Regions from separate parts of the Streptomyces sp. NPDC057307 genome, predicted to be linked through region 2. Evidence: riboswitches for the same ligand, from Rfam matches in the RefSeq annotation. Region 2 holds a riboswitch; each other region holds the start of a gene.
The links. Region 2 has a riboswitch for thiamine pyrophosphate ahead of thiC (phosphomethylpyrimidine synthase ThiC). Riboswitches for the same ligand answer to the same signal wherever they lie in the genome.
Positions count from the first base shown of each region.

Region 1: it holds a riboswitch for thiamine pyrophosphate, as region 2 does, so the genes downstream of both, thiO (glycine oxidase ThiO) here and thiC (phosphomethylpyrimidine synthase ThiC) in region 2, are expected to answer to the same signal.
Region 3: it holds a riboswitch for thiamine pyrophosphate, as region 2 does, so the genes downstream of both, ACFUN8_RS24570 (thiamine ABC transporter substrate binding subunit) here and thiC (phosphomethylpyrimidine synthase ThiC) in region 2, are expected to answer to the same signal.

Region 1 is NZ_JBHUZM010000122.1:3,369-7,370, reverse strand. Features, by position in the region: gene ACFUN8_RS29660 (thiazole synthase) at 1-623, opposite strand, end outside; gene thiS (sulfur carrier protein ThiS) at 629-865, opposite strand; gene thiO (glycine oxidase ThiO) at 862-2,067, opposite strand; TPP riboswitch at 2,064-2,178, opposite strand; gene ACFUN8_RS29645 (NAD(P)/FAD-dependent oxidoreductase) at 2,343-3,506, shown strand; gene ACFUN8_RS29640 (Rv2175c family DNA-binding protein) at 3,553-3,918, shown strand.
Region 2 is NZ_JBHUZM010000036.1:35,171-39,172, forward strand. Features, by position in the region: gene ACFUN8_RS15945 (hypothetical protein) at 1-595, opposite strand, end outside; gene thiC (phosphomethylpyrimidine synthase ThiC) at 797-2,551, opposite strand; TPP riboswitch at 2,545-2,687, opposite strand; gene ACFUN8_RS15955 (YibE/F family protein) at 2,759-4,002, shown strand, end outside.
Region 3 is NZ_JBHUZM010000082.1:8,935-12,936, reverse strand. Features, by position in the region: gene ACFUN8_RS24580 (phosphatidate cytidylyltransferase) at 1-419, shown strand, start outside; gene rlmN (23S rRNA (adenine(2503)-C(2))-methyltransferase RlmN) at 595-1,707, shown strand; TPP riboswitch at 1,762-1,886, shown strand; gene ACFUN8_RS24570 (thiamine ABC transporter substrate binding subunit) at 1,966-3,060, shown strand; gene ACFUN8_RS24565 (ABC transporter permease) at 3,213-4,002, shown strand, end outside.

The DNA of each region.
Region 1 (4,002 bases), on a different contig from region 2:
GACGCCAGCATGACGGCCGCGCAGCCCAGCTCCATGGCGAGCGCGGCGTCCGACGCCGTACCGGCCCCCGCGTCCAGGATGACCGGCACGCGCGCGTGCTCGGTGATCAGCTGGAAGTTGTGCGGGTTACGGATCCCCAGACCCGACCCGATCGGGGAACCGAGCGGCATGATCGCCGCGCAGCCCACGTCCTCCAGCTTCCTGGCCAGCACCGGATCGTCGTTCGTGTACGGCAGGACGGTGAAGCCGTCGTCCACCAACGTCTCGGCGGCGTCGAGCAGTTCGATCGGGTCCGGCAGCAACGTCCGTTCGTCGGCCACCACTTCGAGCTTGATCCAGTCGGTGCCCAGCGCCTCCCGCGCCAGACGGGCGGTGAGGACGGCCTCGCCCGCGGTGAAACAGCCCGCCGTGTTCGGCAGGACCCGGATGCCCAGCCGGTCGAGCACGGACAGGACGGAGCCGTGCACGGTGGGGTCCAGCCGGCGCATGGCGACGGTGGTGAGTTCGGTGCCGGACGCGATCAGGGACCGTTCCAGTACGTCGAGGCTGGGCGCCCCGCCCGTACCCATGATGAGGCGGGAGTCGAGGACGGAGTCGCCGATGACGAGCCGGTCGTCGGACATCTGGCTCAGCCTCCTTGGACGGCGGTGAGGACTTCGACGCGGTCGCCGTCGGACAGGGTGGTGGCCGACCAGCGCCCGCGCGGGACGACGGTCTCGTTGAGCGCGGCGGCGACGCCCGACGGGGCGGGGGTGAGGGTCGCGACAAGGACATCGAGGGTGACGGGTCCGGCGAGGACGCGGGCCTCGCCGTTCACCGACACGGTCACGGATCCCCGCGCGGACGAAGGCGTGGTGTCGGTCATGCGTGCTGCTCCTGACCTACGGAGACGGCGGGGGAGAGGGCCGGCGACGAGCCGGACACGAAGCCGGGGGAGAAACGGCCCGGTGTGAAGGGCCGCGCGTCGTCGGGGAGTTCGCCTGTCGTGAGCACGGTCGCCATGACCTGACCGGTGACGGGCGTCAGCAGCACCCCGTTGCGGTGGTGCCCGGTCGCCAGATGGAGGCCCGGCAGGGCGGTCGGCCCGAGCAGCGGGGCGTTGTCCGGCGACGTCGGCCGCAGCCCGGCCCGCGTCTCGGTGAGCGGCAGTTCGGTGATGCCGGGAAGGAGTTCGTGGGCGTCGCGCAGCAGCTCGTACACCCCGCCCGCCGTCACCGTCGTGTCCCAGCCGAGTTCCTCGCTCGTGGCGCCCACGACCAGCTCGCCGTTCTCGCGCGGCACCAGATAGATGTGGCTGCCGCGGACCTCGGCCCGCAGCGTCCGGGACAGGAACGGCGCGTACGGGCGTGGCACCGTCAGCCGCAGGACCTGACCCTTCACGGGGCGAACCGGCGGCAGGACGTCGTCCGGCACGCCCGCGAGCTGCCCGCTGAGGCTGCCCCCGGCGATGACGACCTGGTCGGCGCCGAGTTCGGCGCCGCCGCGCACGGCGACCCCGGCGGCCCGGTCCCGGACCACCCGCAGGCGCTCCGCCCAGGCCCGGTGGAGGACCACTCCCGACCGCTCGCAGGCCGTCACGAGGGCGGCCGCGAGCCTGCGCGGGTCGATCTGATGGTCGCCGTCGACCCGCAGACCGCCACGCACTCCCGGGGCGAGCATCGGCTCCAGCCGCCGGCACTCGCGGCCGGTGAGCCACTCCGACTCCAGACCCGACCTCCTTTGGAGGGCGTGGAGTTCACGCAACTGTGCCCGGTCGTCGGTGTCGAGAGCGACCGCGAGCGTGCCGCAGACGCGATAGCCGGTGTCCTGGCCGGAGACCGACTCCAACTCGGTGACGAAGTCCGGATAGAGCCCCGCGGAGGCGATGTTCAGCCCCAGCAGGGTCTGTTCGCCGTGGTCGAGTTCGCTGACGGCGGCGAGCATTCCGGCGGCGACCTGCGCGGCGCCGCCGCCCGGCTCCGGATCGACGACGGTGACACCGAGCCCGCGCTGCGCCGCCCGCCAGGCCGTGACGAGGCCGATGATCCCGCCCCCGACGACGAGGACGTCGGTATGAGATGACCGCATGGGCGTCCAGCTCCTCCCTTCGCCGGCATGACCCGGATCAGGTTCGTACGGTCGGAGGCCGTGTCAGCTTCCCTCTCAGCCCGCTGCGTGCGGGCTCCCGCGAGGTGTGAAGTCTCTTGTTCGCTACTGCCGATAACTGCTTCGGAGGTCAGCGTAACCCCCTGTCCCCGCGCCCTGTAAGGGAGTCGTCGTCCCCGCCGGGTCCTTAAGGTGATCGGGTGAGCGAGCAGCGGAAGCAGACGGACGAGCGGCGCACCGTCGTCGTCGGCGCGGGTATGGCGGGTGTGCAGACCGCCGTGGCACTGCGCGAACTGGGCCACGACGGCCCCGTCACCCTCATCGGCGCCGAGCGGCACCAGCCCTACGACCGGCCCCCACTCTCGAAGGCCGTCCTCCTGGGGACGGCGGAGAGTTCGGCCTTCGACGTGGACTTCGAGGCGCTCTCCGTGGAACTGCGACTGGGTCTCGAAGTGACCGGCGTACGCCCCGGGGACCGGGAGTTGGACACGGAGGCGGGGCCGGTTCCGTACGACGTACTCGTCATCGCCACCGGCGCCGAGCCGATCACGCTGCCGGGCGCCGAGGGCGTGCCCGGTGTCCACCTGCTGCGCACCCTGGACGACGCCGCGCGGCTGCGCCCCGTCCTGGACGGCGGGCGGCACATCGTCGTGGTCGGCGCCGGCTGGATCGGCGCCGAGTTCACCACCGCGGCCAGGGAGGCCGACTGCGCGGTGACCGTCGTCGAGGCCGCCGGCCGTCCCCTCGCCGGCGCCCTGCCCGCCGAGGTCGCCACTCCGATGGCGCACTGGTACGCGGAGAGCGGCGCCGAACTCCTCACCCACGCGCGCGTGGCGGCCGTCGAACCCGGCAGGGTGCTCCTCACCGACGGCCGCGAGCTGGCGGCGGACGCGGTGGTCGTCGGTATCGGCGCCAGACCCGCCACGGCCTGGCTGGCGGGCTCCGGCATCGCGACCGGCCCCGAGGGCGCCGTCACCGCCGACGACCGGCTGCGCGCCTCACAGCCCGGCGTGTACGCGGTCGGGGACTGCGCCTCGTTCCCCTCGGCCCGCTACGGAGAGCGGCTGATGGTGCACCACTGGGACAACGCTCTCCAGGGGCCGCGCACCGTCGCCGCCGACATCGTCGGGGAGGCGCACGAGCCGTACGACCCGGTCCCGTACTTCTGGTCCGAGCAGTTCGGCCGCTTCGTGCAGTACGCGGGCCACCACGCCCACGCCGACACCCTGCTCCGGCGCGGCGACCCGGCGAGCGCCGCCTGGTCGGTCCTCTGGCTGCGTGAGGGGGTGCTGGTGGCGCTGCTGGCCGTCGGCAGACCGCGCGATCTCGCGCAGGGCCGCAAACTCGTCGCGGCGGGCGCCCGGATCGACACGGAGCGTGCCGCCGACCCCGCCGTACCGCTCAAACTGACAGCCCTCTGACCCGGCTCGGCTTCCGACTGTCAGTCCGGGATGGCAGGCTTGTCCTGTGACTGAGATTGACGCAAAGATCGATGCTCTCGTCCCTGCCTGGCTCCACCTGCCCGATATCGCCGAAATGCTCGATATCGAGGTGACGCGTGTACGCCAGCTCGTCAAGGACGGCACGCTGATCGCCGTGCGCCGCGGTGAGAACCGCGCGCTCCAGGTGCCGGCCGCCTTCATCGACGGCGACAAGGTGGTCAAGGGCCTCGCGGGGACCCTGACGCTCCTGAGGGACGACAGCTTCACCGACGAAGAGATGCTCGAATGGCTCTTCACTCCCGACCCGTCCCTGCCGGGCACGCCCGCGCAGGCCCTCAGCGAAAATCGCGGTACGGAGGTGAAGCGCCGCGCGCAGGCGCTCGCCGTCTGAGCCCGCCGTGCGCGGGCCGGGGCCTCCCCGGTCCGCGCCCCACCCACCCCCCACCCCGCAAAGACCGACAACCAGCTCCCTCCG
Region 2 (4,002 bases):
GAATCTGGTCGACGCCGATCTGGACCGGCTCCGACTCCCCGTACAGCACGGTGGGGGTACCGCCGTCCGACCGGAAGACGGCCTGGACCGGGGAGGCGTGGTCCAGCCGCACGGAGGCGCTGAAGCGGCCGCTCCCATCGGTGGAGACGGTGGCCTCGGTCCAGTAGTCGACATCGATGTCGACCTTGCGCGTCGCCAGGGGCTTCACCTCGCGTGTGGGCCACCGTCCGAACAGCGTCCCCTCGACCCGCACGGCACGATGCTCGCGGTCGATCGAGCCGCGGTCGACGTCCAGCTCACCGAAGTGCGCGACGACGTAGTAGGCGAGGTCCCCGGCGGACTGCTTCCGCACGTGATCGCCGTCGGCGTCCGTCACGTCCACGTCGACGCGGTAGCTGCCCAACTCGGGCAGATCCAGCGGCTTCTCCGTGTGCCAGACCCCGTCCTGGCGCGTACCGGAGACAAGCCGGAAGTCGTCGAACCCGACCTCGGCGACCTCGGTCTGTGTCGCGTACGAGATCAGGCGCGCCGTGATGTTCTCGACGTCGGCCCCGGACCGGGCGCCGACCTGCAGGATACCGAGGTCGCTCGACACGCTTCCCGTGTAGAGAACCTCAAGCTGATCAGAGGCATGTGAGACGGTCGCCCCACCGAGGCCGAGCGCGGCCGCCACAGCCGTCACCGTGACCCATCTGCCTATTCTCCTCAGCAACACTTTTGATCCCCACCCCTGTCGAATTGGACGCGGAGCCGCCCTCGTGAGGCGGCTCCGCCAGGGATCTTTATACCGGCTCGCTCAGTCGGCCATCGGCAGATAGACGCGGTTGCCGCTCGCCGCGAACTCCTTCGACTTGGCGGCCATGCCGGCCTCGATCTCGTCCTGCGAACCGCCGTGGTCCCGCCGGATGTCGTGCGAGATCTTCATCGAACAGAATTTCGGCCCGCACATCGAGCAGAAGTGCGCGGTCTTCGCCGGCTCGGCGGGCAGCGTCTCGTCGTGGAACTCCCGCGCCGTGTCCGGGTCGAGCGCCAGATTGAACTGGTCCTCCCAGCGGAATTCGAACCGCGCGTCCGACAGCGCGTCGTCCCACTCCTGCGCCCCCGGATGCCCCTTGGCCAGATCCGCCGCGTGCGCCGCGATCTTGTACGTGATGACGCCGGTCTTCACGTCGTCGCGGTTCGGCAGGCCCAGGTGCTCCTTGGGCGTCACGTAGCAGAGCATCGCCGTGCCCCACCAGGCGATCATCGCGGCGCCGATGCCGGAGGTGATGTGGTCGTACGCCGGGGCGACGTCCGTCGTCAGCGGGCCGAGCGTGTAGAACGGCGCCTCCTCGCAGATCTCCTGCTGGAGGTCGATGTTCTCCTTGATCTTGTGCATCGGGACATGGCCGGGGCCCTCGATCATGGTCTGCACGTGGTGCCGCTTGGCGATGGTGTTCAGCTCGCCCAGCGTCCGCAGCTCGGCGAACTGCGCCTCGTCGTTGGCGTCGGCGATCGAGCCGGGGCGCAGGCCGTCACCGAGGGAGTACGTCACGTCGTACGCCGCGAGGATGTCGCACAGCTCCTCGAAGTTCTCGTACAGGAACGACTCCCGGTGGTGCGCCAGGCACCACGCCGCCATGATCGAGCCGCCGCGCGAGACGATGCCGGTCTTGCGGCGGGCCGTCAGCGGCACGTACCGCAGCAGGACGCCCGCGTGGACGGTCATGTAGTCGACGCCCTGCTCGGCCTGTTCGACGACTGTGTCCTTGTAGATCTCCCAGGTCAGCTCCTCGGCCTTGCCGTCGACCTTCTCCAGGGCCTGGTAGAGCGGCACCGTGCCGATGGGGACGGGGGAGTTGCGCAGCACCCACTCACGGGTGGTGTGGATGTTGCGGCCGGTGGAGAGGTCCATGACCGTGTCGGCGCCCCACTTGGTGGCCCAGGTCATCTTGTCCACCTCCTCCTCGATGGAGGAAGTGACCGCGGAGTTGCCGATGTTGGCGTTGACCTTCACCAGGAACCGCTTGCCGATGATCATCGGTTCGATCTCGGGGTGGTTGACGTTGGCCGGCAGCACGGCGCGGCCGGCCGCGATCTCCTCGCGTACGACCTCGGGCGCGACGTTCTCCCGGATGGCGACGTACTCCATCTCCGGGGTGATGTCGCCCCGTCGGGCGTAGGCGAGTTGGGTCACCGCCTGCCCGTCGCGGCCCCGGCGCGGCTGGCGCGGGCGGCCGGGGAAGACGGCGTCGAGATTGCGAAGGCCGCCGCGGGGCGAGGTGTGCTTGAGGCCGTCGTCCTCGGGGCGGACGGGGCGGCCCGCGTACTCCTCGGTGTCGCCGCGGCCGATGATCCAGTTCTCCCGGAGCGGTGCGAGCCCGCGCCGTACGTCGGTTTCGACGGTGGGGTCGGTGTACGGCCCCGACGTGTCGTACAGCGTCACGTCGTCGCCGTTGGTGAGATGCACCTGACGGACCGGCACCCGGAGGTCGGGGCGTGAACCTTCCACGTACCCCTTGTGCCAGCCGATGGATCGCGCGGCAGACGTGTGTGTGTCCTGAACGGTCATGGAGACCTACTCCCTACGCCGGCATTACCCGGTAACAGGTTCGGCGGTCGACGCAGCTCAGGGATCCGGGGAAACCCCGGAACTCCACAGTCAGCGTCCTCTCAGCCCGGTGCTCCGAGCTCCCGCGTGTGTAAAGGCACCACCACGCTAACGCGATGTCGGGCGTGCTGAACAGAGGGCCTCCGTCGTTCTTGCGATGATCGGTCGGTGACCTCACCCCAGCAGACACCCGATACGCATGGCCACTCGCACAGCCACGGACCGGCCGCGCCGGTCTCCAAGCATCTGCGCAAGGTCATCGCCGCGGTGCTGATTCCCTTCGCGACGGCCGTCGTTGTCGGACTCGTCGTGCTCTGGCCCGGTGGCGCCCCGGCGCACGAACGCACCGGTGTCGGCTTCGACCGGCAGACCGAGCAGGGCCGGGTGGTGAAGATCGAGCAGATCGACTGCAAGGACGTGAACGCCGCTCAGGTCCCGCCGACGGGCGACACGTCGACGCCGGAGGGGCGTGAGGCGCAGCGCGCGCAGACCGGGGACTGTGTGAAGGCGACGGTCGAGGTGACGAGCGGCAAGGACAAGGGGCGTACGTTCGTCGAGGTCGTCCAGCCGGACGCGCCCCGGCAGTTTCACGTGAAACAGGATGTCGTGGTCGCCTACGCGCCCGACGCGCCGCGTGATCTCCAGTACTCGGTCACGGACGTGGACCGCACGATGCCGATGGCGGTGCTGGCCGGGATCTTCGCGCTGGCGGTGATCGTGGTGGGGCGGCTGCGCGGGCTGATGGCGCTGGTCGCGCTCGTCATCTCGTTCGCCGTACTGACGCTGTTCATCCTGCCGGCGATTCTCCAGGGCTCGAATCCGCTGATCGTCGCGGTCGTCGGCGCGAGCGCCATCATGCTGATCGCGCTGTATCTGTGCCACGGTCTGACGGCCCGTACGTCGGTCGCCGTCCTCGGCACGCTGATCTCGCTGCTGCTGATCGGGCTGCTGGGCTCGGTGTTCATCGGCTGGGCGAGTCTGACGGGCAACACGGACGACAACACCGGGCTGATCCACGGTCTCTATCCGGAGATCGACATGAGCGGTCTGCTGTTGGCGGGCGTCATCATCGGATCCCTCGGTGTGCTCGACGATGTGACGGTCACCCAGACCTCGGCGGTGTGGGAGCTGCGCCAGGCGGATCCGACGATGGGGCCCCGCGCGCTCTACCGGGCGGGGATCCGGATCGGCCGGGACCACATCGCGTCGGTGGTGAACACGCTCGTACTGGCCTACGCGGGCGCGGCGTTGCCGCTGCTGCTGCTCTTCACGATCGCGGAGTCGAGCGTGGGGACGGTGGCCAACAGCGAGCTGGTGGCCGAGGAGATCGTACGGACCCTGGTGGGCTCGATCGGTCTGGTCGCGTCGGTGCCGGTGACCACGGCGCTGGCGGCGCTGGTGGTGTCGGCCGA
Region 3 (4,002 bases), on a different contig from region 2:
CGGACGACGGCGCGCAGCGTGTGCTCACCTTCCTGGTGCTGACCATCGTCAGCGACACCGGTGCGTACGCGATCGGCTGGCGCTTCGGCAGCCACAAGCTGGCGCCGCGCATCAGCCCCGGCAAGACCCGTGAGGGCCTGTTCGGCGCCCTGGGATTCGCCATGGTGGCCGGCGCGCTGTGCATGCAGTTCCTCGTCGACGACGGCACCTGGTGGCAGGGACTGCTGCTCGGTCTCGCCGTCGCGGCCAGTGCCACGCTCGGTGACCTGGGCGAGTCGATGATCAAGCGGGATCTCGGCATCAAGGACATGGGCACGCTGCTGCCCGGTCACGGCGGCATCATGGACCGCCTCGACTCGCTCCTGCCGACGGCCCCGGTGGTGTGGCTGCTGCTGGTGGTGTTCGTCGGCTCGGGCTGAGCCGTATCCGTACCGGTTACCCTGGTAAGGCCCGCCGTCCCGTACGGCGGGCCTTACTGCGCTCCGCGGTCGCGGGGCCCGTCACATGAGGTCTCCTGGCACCGGCAGTGTGCCCATGTCCCTCCCGCAGCCGGCGGGGAACACCGGCCTCGTCGTACCGAGGAGAAAACAGCTCATGGCACCGCCCAATCCCGGAGAGCTCACGTTTGTCGCGCCCCGTGGCGCCAAGAAGCCGCCGAGGCACCTGGCCGACCTCACGCCGGAGGAACGTCGCGAGGCCGTGGCGGCGCTCGGCGAGAAGGCGTTTCGCGCCAAGCAACTGTCGCAGCACTACTTCGCGCGGTTCGCGCACGACCCCGCCGAGTGGACGGACATTCCGGCCGCCGCGCGCGAGAAGCTCGCCACGGAGCTGCTGCCCGACCTGATGTCCGTGGTCCGGCACATCTCCTGTGACGACGACACCACCCGTAAGACGCTGTGGCGGCTGCACGACGGCACGCTCGTCGAGTCCGTTTTGATGCGCTATCCGGACCGGGTCACCATGTGCATCTCCTCGCAGGCCGGCTGCGGCATGAACTGCCCGTTCTGCGCCACGGGGCAGGCGGGGCTCGACCGCAACCTGTCCACGGCCGAGATCGTGCACCAGATCGTGGACGGTATGCGCGCGCTGCGCGACGGCGAGGTCCCCGGCGGCCCCGCCCGGCTGTCCAACATCGTCTTCATGGGCATGGGCGAACCACTCGCCAATTACCGCCGCGTCGTCGGGTCGATCCGTCGGCTGACCGACCCGGAGCCGGACGGTCTCGGCCTCTCGCAGCGCGGCATCACCGTCTCGACGGTGGGCCTGGTGCCCGCGATGCTGCGATTCGCCGACGAAGGCTTCAAGTGCCGCCTCGCCGTCTCGCTTCACGCGCCCGACGACGAACTGCGTGACACCCTCGTGCCGGTCAACACCCGTTGGAAGGTGCGGGAGGTGCTGGACGCCGCCTGGGAGTACGCCGAAAAGTCGGGTCGCCGGATCTCCATCGAGTACGCCATGATCCGCGACATCAACGACCAGGCGTGGCGGGGCGATCTGTTGGGACGGCTGCTCAAGGGCAAGCGGGTGCACGTCAATCTGATCCCGCTCAACCCGACGCCCGGCTCCAAGTGGACGGCTTCCCGCCCCGAGGACGAGAAGGCATTCGTGGAGGCCATCGCGTCCCATGGGGTGCCCGTGACGGTGCGCGACACCCGAGGCCAGGAGATCGACGGGGCGTGCGGTCAGCTGGCGGCGACGGAGCGCTGAGCGCGGCGAAGGGCCCCGTCGGGGCCCATGTACGCTGGGGTTCGAACGAATTACATATTCCGACAGGGGAGCGCCACAGCGCTGAGAGTGCGGCAGAGGCCCGAGAAGAGCCTCACGGTCGCAGACCCTCTGAACCTTGCCCAGGTCATTCTGGGTAGGAAGTTCGGTCATCACTCAAGCTGTTGCGCCCTGCCCTGCTCCGGTTCGCCGGCGCGGGGCAGGGCCGCGTCTTCTCCTGGACACCCCAGGAGGAATTCAGTGCGTACCACGAAGAAGATGGCGGTCGGCGCCGTCGCCGCCGCGCTGGGAGTCTCCACGCTCGCCGCGTGCGGCGGCGGGTCCGAGGACTCCACCGCGTCGGACGGCGCGAAGTCCAAGAGCGTGACGCTCGTCGCCCACGACTCGTTCGCCGCCTCGGACTCCGTACTGAAGGAGTTCACCGAGCAGACGGGCTACACCGTCAAGGTGCTCAAGAGCGGCGAGGCGGGTGCGGCGCTCAACAAGGAGATCCTCACCAAGGGTTCGCCGCAGGGCGACGTCTTCTTCGGCGTCGACAACACCCTGCTCTCCCGCGCTCTCGACAACGGTCTGTTCACGCCGTACGAGGCGAAGGGCCTCGACCAGGTCCGCGCCGACGTACGCCTCGACGATGCCAAGCACCGTGTCACCCCCGTCGACACCGGCGACATCTGCGTCAACTACGACAAGAAGTACTTCACCGACAAGAAACTGGCCCCGCCCGAGTCCTTCGCCGACCTGACGAAGCCCGCCTACAAGGATCTCCTCGTCGTCGAGAACGCCGAGCAGTCCTCACCGGGCCTCGGTTTCCTCCTCGGCACCGTCGCCGCGTACGGGGACGACGGCTGGCAGGGCTACTGGAAGAAGCTCAAGGCCAACGGCGTCCAGGTCGTCGACAGCTGGGAACAGGCGTACAACGAGGAATTCTCCGGTTCGGCGGGGGGCAAGAAGGCGAAGGCGGAGCGTCCGCTCGTCGTCTCGTACGCGTCGAGCCCGCCCGTCGAGGTCCTGTACGCCGACCCGCAGCCCAAGGAGGCGCCGACCGGCGTCGCCGCGGGCACCTGCTTCCGCCAGATCGAGTTCGCCGGCCTGCTCCAGGGGGCGAAGAACGAGGCGGGCGGCAAGGCCCTGCTGGACTTCCTGGTGAGCAAGACCTTCCAGGAGGACATGCCGCTCAACATGTTCGTGAACCCGGTCGTCGACGGTGCGAAGTTGCCCGCCCTCTTCACCGACCACGGCGCCGTCGTCGACAACCCGGAGACCGTGGCCCCGGAGAAGATAGCCAAGAACCGTGACGAGTGGATCCAGTCGTGGTCTTCACTCGTCGTCAAGTAGGCGCGGAGGCCGCCCGGAAGGGCGAGAGGCCCCCGCGAAAGGCTGCCGCCGCCGGCTCCGTCGTCCGACGACGGGGCCGGGGCCGGGGCCGGGGAGCGGGACGCGCGGCGCGCGTCGTACGGCGCCGGGGGAGCGCCGTACGGCTCTGCCTCATGGCCGTGCCCGTCGCCTTCTTCGCGGTCTTCTTCGCCTACCCCGTCGCCGCGATCGTCGGCCGCGGGCTGAAGGCGGACGGATCCTGGCACTGGGGCAGGTTCGGCGACGTACTGAGCCGGCCCGACATCGGGCAGGTGCTCTGGTTCACCACGTGGCAGGCCGCGCTCTCCACCGCCCTCACCCTGCTGATCGCGCTCCCCGGCGCGTACGTCTTCGCACGCTTCGAGTTCCCCGGCAAGCAGGTGCTGCGCGCCGTCGTGACCGTGCCGTTCGTCCTGCCGACCGTCGTTGTCGGCACGGCTTTCCTGGCGCTGTTGGGGCGCGGCGGGCTCCTCGACGAACTGTGGGGCGTGCGGGCGGACACGACGGTATGGGCGATCCTCCTGGCGCATGTCTTCTTCAACTACGCGGTGGTCGTCCGCACCGTGGGTGGTCTCTGGGCCCAGCTCGACCCACGGCAGGAGGAGGCCGCGCGGGTGCTCGGTGCCGGGCGCCTCGCGGCGTGGTGGCGTGTCACGGTGCCCGCGCTCGGCCCCGCCGTCGCCGCCGCGGCGCTGATGGTCTTCCTCTTCACCTTCACTTCCTTCGGCATCGTCCAGATCCTGGGCGGTCCGGCCTACTCCACGCTGGAGGTGGAGATCTACCGGCAGACCGCGCAGTTGCTCGATCTGCCCACGGCCGCCGTTCTGACGATGGTGCAGTTCGCCGCCGTCGGCGGGGTCCTGGCGCTGCACGCCTGGACCGTACGGAGGCGGGAGACCGTCCTGAAACTGGTCGATCCCGCGC